Regions from separate parts of the Peribacillus sp. TH27 genome, predicted to be linked through region 2. Evidence: riboswitches for the same ligand, from Rfam matches in the RefSeq annotation. Region 2 holds a riboswitch; the other holds the start of a gene.
The links. A riboswitch is a leader RNA that binds a small molecule or an ion and turns the genes downstream of it on or off. The one in region 2 is predicted to bind S-adenosylmethionine.
Positions count from the first base shown of each region.

Region 1: it holds a riboswitch for S-adenosylmethionine, as region 2 does, so the genes downstream of both, JFU24_RS21770 (2-hydroxyacid dehydrogenase) here and JFU24_RS10245 (methionine ABC transporter ATP-binding protein) in region 2, are expected to answer to the same signal.

Region 1 is NZ_JAEKEV010000002.1:4,236,131-4,239,312, forward strand. Features, by position in the region: gene JFU24_RS21765 (molybdopterin oxidoreductase family protein) at 1-989, opposite strand, end outside; SAM riboswitch class I at 1,148-1,238, shown strand; gene JFU24_RS21770 (2-hydroxyacid dehydrogenase) at 1,381-2,382, shown strand; gene JFU24_RS21775 (FGGY-family carbohydrate kinase) at 2,401-3,182, shown strand, end outside.
Region 2 is NZ_JAEKEV010000002.1:1,828,967-1,832,148, forward strand. Features, by position in the region: gene JFU24_RS10240 (MBL fold metallo-hydrolase) at 1-645, opposite strand, end outside; SAM riboswitch class I at 1,318-1,424, shown strand; gene JFU24_RS10245 (methionine ABC transporter ATP-binding protein) at 1,490-2,506, shown strand; gene JFU24_RS10250 (methionine ABC transporter permease) at 2,493-3,161, shown strand.

The DNA of each region.
Region 1 (3,182 bases), 2.4 Mb from region 2:
TTTACTAGCCACTGTCCTGTTAAAGCAGGTAAACAGGCAATCGTCCGAGTGCTCATCCCGCCATTATCATGATGCTGAAGACCATTTCCAATCCGAATCATTGAAGGGGAAATCGCCCCATACATCCTAGCTAATTTGTATATGTCTTCTACGGGAACGCCTGTTATGTCAGAAACCATGTGTGGCTGATATTGCTCAAGATGATCTTCTAGCTCTTCATAGCCAATCGTATATTCCTCTAAAAACGATCGATCCACTAGCTTTTCTTTATAGAGTATATGCATGATTCCTAATGCTAGTGCACCATCAGTCCCTGGGAGAATGGGAATGAACCAATCGGCCATTCGTCCGGTTTGATTTTTATGAACGTCAATAACAATGACTTTAGCTCCTGATTTTTTTGCTTTTTGTGCGATTGTTACTTGATGCATATTTGTACTTACAGCATTGATTCCCCAAAAGATGAATAACTTAGTTTCGGTCATCTCTTCTGGGTCTGTACCGTAGCTCCCCCCCATTGTGTAGCGGTAGCCTGTTGAGCCAGCAACTGAACAGATGGTCCGGTCAAGTTGACTTGATCCGAGGCGGTTAAAAAAACGGCGATCCATTCCTTCTGCAGCGAGTTTCCCCATATTCCCATAGAAACTGTAAGGAAGAATGGTTTGTGCCCCTTCCTCTGAAATAAGATTTTTCCAATGATTTGTGATCGTATCGATCGCTTCTTCCCAACTAATAATGGCGAAATTCCCCTCACCTTTTTTTCCCACGCGTTTTAAAGGTGTCTTAATTCTCTTGCTATCATAAATCCGTTCACCCATATTCCGAACCTTGTTGCAAATATTCCCTTTCGTCACTGGATGATTTGGGTCACCACTAATTTTCTTGATTTTTCCATCCTCTTTGTGTACAAGTAAACCACATTGGTCTGGGCAATCAAGAGAACAGACAGAAAGGACTACACCATTTTCTATATCTTTATATGATTGCATGTCAGTATCCTTTCATGAAAAAAATGATTCATAGATTATATCATACGGAGAGAATATTTAGAAAGTTCAAATAAATATTGACTTCCGTTTTGGAATTCATTATATTTGGTATATTCTATTAATTGAAAAAATAGTTAAACCAATATAATATTGTAAAATTTCTATCAAGAGAGGTGGAGGGACTGGCCCTTTGAAGCCTCGGCAACATTATTGTGCCAATTCCAGCAAGCGAAGCTTGAAAGATAGAAAGAGTGGCCTTTTATTTTATTGTTGTGAGAACGATATTATGAAGTAATTATCTCTTTCCGTCTTAGCGGGAAGAGATTTTTTTATTTTTAAGAAGTGAGTTATTGACATGTAAAGTCGTTACACAAAGGAGAGAGATGTAAAAATGAACATTCTAGTAACAGCACCATATAACGAAGAAGGCATCAAGGAATTAAATGAGTTATTTGGAAAGGCTACCCATCAACCTTGGAAGGAAAATGGAAGGGCCTATAACGAAGTAGAGTTGATCTCTTTATTAAAAGAGTCTAAGGCGGAGGGGTTAATTACTGAGTTAGATCAAGTAACAGAAAAAGTATTCGCTGAAGTACCTGAATTGAGATTTGTGGGTGTGTGTCGTGGCATGCCTTCTAATGTTGATGTGGAAGCTGCAACAAAAAGGGGACTTCCCGTCTTTTTCACTCCAGCACGTAATGCTCAGGCTGTTGCAGAATTATTTGTCGGTAATCTCCTTACATTTTTAAGGCATACCATTCCTTCCAATCAATGGTTGAAGGAGGAAAAATGGAATGAAGACTATCTCCAAGCCTATTTAAAGTTTAAAGGAAATGAAATTTCTGGGAAAACAATTGGAATGGTGGGGTTTGGGGCCGTGGGCCAGCGAATTGCAGCGGTTCTTGAAAGTTTTCAATGTTCGATAAAATACTATGACCCTTATGTAGAGAGTGATAATCCTAATCATGTTCGGGCTTCTTTAGAAGACGTTTTTTCGACAAGTGATGTGGTATCCATACACCTCCCTAGAACAGAGGAAACGATCGGGATGATTAATGAACACTTTTTGGGACTGATGAAAGAAGAGGCAATCTTTGTAAATATGTCAAGGGCTGTCGTGGTTGAAAGAGATGCGCTTGTACAAGTATTAAAAGCACAAAAGATTAGGGGGGCGATATTAGATGTGTTTTATCAAGAGCCGCCTGAACAAAGTGACTATGAATTAATTAAATTGCCCAATGTATTAGCTACCCCTCATCTTGCCGGCGCAAGTTATGAGGTTGAGGATCATCACGTCTCAATAATGAACCAAGCGTTAACAAAGTGGACAACACAACATACTCTTCAGATTCCAACTCTATATAACAGAAAAAATCTAGAAGTTAAGTCATAAGAAAGAAGAGTGAAAAAAATGGCTATAAAAGAAGGTTATTTAGTATTTGATATCGGTACTGGAAATGCAAGAGTGGCTATCGTTGAGACAACAGGTGAAGTCGTCTCTATTGAGAGAGAGGATATACAATATGAAATTGAACCTCTTTATCCTGATAGTCGATACTTTTCACCTGAATTACTTTGGAAACAGCTTATTCAATTAGCAAAAAAGGCGATGGCTAAAGCTCAGCACATTTCAATCAAGGCAATAACGTCCACTAGTCAACGGCAAGGAATTGTTTTGCAGGATCAGGATGGGCACTCGTTTATCGGGTTACCTAATATTGATAATAGAGGCCGCGAATGGGAAAAGGAGTTTTCAAATCAACCTTTTATTTATGAAAGGGCAGGTCGATTACCATCTGCATTGTTTTCAGCTTTAAAGCTGGTCGCCCTGCAAAAGAGGCAGCCGCAATTATGGGATAAAATTAAATACTTTACAAGCATCAGTGAGTGGGTTGCCTATAAATTAAGTGACGTGCTTGTCTATGAGCCATCACAAGCGACCGAAACACTGCTATATGATGTTCAGAAACAAGAATGGTCAGAGGAGTTGTGTGAACAATTCGGGATATCGGTAGACTTGTTACCCGAATTAAAATCGTCTGGTTCGATCCTTGGTGAAATTACACCGAATATGGCTCAGATGCTGGGATTGGACGAAAAGGTTTTAATCGTAGTAGGAGGCGGTGATACACAGCTGGCTATCGCAAGCACGTTTGCCGAAAAAGGTGATGTCATCATCGTATCTGGAACGAC
Region 2 (3,182 bases):
CAGGTTTTCCAAATAGTCGAGCTTTCTTTGAAACATTTCCTTCCCATTAGGGACATGACCGGCATGACAACAAAAAACCTCTCCAAAATCATATTGAAGTAATCTATTTATGGAATCGATGATAACAGGGACAGATTCTTCCCGTAAAACAAGCTTTGTTTTCGGTGTAACGAATAGGTCACCTGAAAACAGCATGCCATTACTGTGATTCAAATACACCATATGGTCCTTAGCATGACCTGGGGTAAAGATTGGCTCCCACGTTTGGGTACGGGAATGAACAGTCCTCCCCAACGGCTCAGCTTTGAAGCCGTCTCTCCTTCCCCAAAAAGCTTTGCGATAATCAGGATATTCAGCATCCTTGGCACAAACATCAATCGACATCGGATGAATATACATGGGAACTTTTTTATGTTCCTGTATCCAGGCCGCACCGCCAGTATGGTCCTCATGATAATGCGTTAGCGCCACTAAATCGAAGTCGGCTGATTCATAGAAAGGGATAAGTTCTTCCAATAAAATTTGGGCTCCCGTATCAATCAATAGGCCGTCTGTTAAAAAAACATATACACTCATCCCCGACTTTATTCCTTCAGGGGTCCCTTGTACACAAACCACATCATTTATCGTTTTAATCTCTAGCATGGCTTCCCTCCTCATCAATTGTATAAAAATAGTTTAATATCCTATTTCCCCCTTGTTCATTACAATAAATGTAATATCCCTCCATACTTTTTACAAGCAAATAGTATTTTCCTAGCAAAGACCCGTAGTATATTTTCCGGTAGAATCAAGGCACTTTTTGAAACCATTGTCATTGATTTAAGGTATTCTATTATGCAACTAAGAAAAGAAACAGCAAAAATCTGGCTTCGGTTAAAAGGAAGTTGTTAAGAAAGGGTACTCCGTATTTAAGTTTAGGCGATAAAAAAATTCACGGCTAATCATTAACGCTGAGTAACTATCAATATTACCTTGGTTGATAAAAAAGCTAAAGCATTCATGATACAGACTTTGAAACAATACTTTCCTGACAAAAACTTCACGTAATTATTAAAAAAAATCGACAAGCTGCTAAAAAGAACGAAGCTTATCTTACAAAAATCATGAAAAAGTATGGCTTTACGACCATTAACGATCAATGGTGACAATACCCCGATTCCAAAAGGTATGATTATCCAATTCTAGATTTACCATAAAAAAATTAATTAAATCACCAGAAAGTTATTCTAAAATTACAGAAACGATTGACAATATGTGAATTTACAAATAATATAGATTATATTAGAAAACTTGTAATATTCCAAAATAATAATTTACTTATCAAGAGTGACTGAGGGAACAGGCCCTGTGATGTCCGGCAACCGCCCCAATCGGGAACGGTGCTACTTCCTACAGAATGATTACATTCTGAAAGATAAGACGAAATAATTTCGCTGCCTCTTTCTGAATGATAGAGGCAGTTTTTTATGTTTAAGGGGGAAGGCTCATGATTGAAATCCGATCAGTCCGAAAGGAATACATATCGAAAAATACCCGAGTTGTCGGAGTGGATAACGTATCTTTGACAATTCAGACTGGTGAAGTTTATGGGATTGTTGGCTACAGCGGAGCCGGAAAAAGCTCATTAATACGCTGCTTAAATTTGCTTGAACGTCCGACAAAAGGAAAAATCATTATTGACGGGATTGACTTAACGTCTTTATCAGGCAAAGAGCTTCGAAAACAACGACAAAAAATCGGTATGATATTTCAGCACTTTTCCTTAGTCAGTTCCAAAACCGTTTTTGAAAATGTTGCTTTCGCCTTGAAAGCCGCACACAAATCAAAGGGCGTCATCAAAAGTCGCGTTCTAGAACTGCTGGACATAGTTGGGCTTAGTGATAAAAAGGATGTCTATCCGGCCCAGCTCAGCGGAGGTCAAAAGCAACGGGTCGGCATAGCGCGAGCCTTAGCCAATAACCCTACTGTACTATTATGTGATGAAGCGACTTCTGCCCTTGATCCAACAACAACAAAAGCGATTTTACAGTTATTAAAAAAGATTAGTCGGGAACTTGGTATCACTATAGTATTGATTACCCATGAAATGGAAGTAGTCAAAGAACTATGCCATCGAGTCGCTGTCATGCAGGATGGCAGGATTATCGAAGAAGGATCTGTTTATGAGATATTTTCACAACCAAAGCAGCAGTTGACGAAGCAATTCATCAGCAGTGTATTGGATTTTGAGCTTCCCTCACACTTAATTGAGGAAAGCAAAGGAACGATTATTCAAATTCAATTTGAAGGGCCCACCGCCGGTGAATCGATTCTTTCCGATGCTCTACAAAAGTATTCAGTAAAGGGAAATATCTTGCACGGCAAAATTGAATATATTCAGGATGTTCCATTAGGAATCTTAATCATTGAATTAATTGGTGAGGCTGCTGAAGTTCAATCGGCACTGGATTATATAACAAATCGGACCAGTTCTGTGGAGGTGTTGAAACATGTCACTGTTTGATTCCGTCGTCAATATTTTACCTGACCTTAATAAAGCCTTTCTCGAAACAATCTATATGGTTGGAATCTCCCTTGCGGTAGCCCTTCTAATTGGTTTGCCTCTTGGAGTATTGCTGTTTACAACGACCAAGAATTTAATCTTTGAAAATAACGTCGTGAATCGATCTCTCGGTTTCGCTGTCAATATTGTCCGTTCAATCCCGTTTATCATTCTCTTAGTCGCCCTCCTTCCTTTAACGGATTTGCTTACTGGATCAACGATAGGGCCAAGAGCGGCTTCTGTTTCCCTATCTGTATCCGCGATACCTTTTTTTGCAAGAATCGTTGAATCGGCATTACGCGAAATAGATAAAGGTGTGATTGAAGCTGCAATTGCTGTAGGTGCCACTCCATGGATGATCATTAAGGATGTACTTCTTCCTGAGGCAAAACCGGGAATCATTCAAGGGTTGACGTTAACGACCATTTCACTTATCGGTTACTCAGCGATGGCTGGGACAATCGGTGGGGGCGGAATTGGTGACCTGGCCATTCGGTACGGCTATTACCGTTATGACAACACAGTCATGATCACGACAATCGTCGTGTTAATCTGCCTTGTACAAATCATTCAAATGGTTGGTGACAAGGCCTCATACTTAGTAAACAAACGATAGAATCAGTCATTTTAACAATGA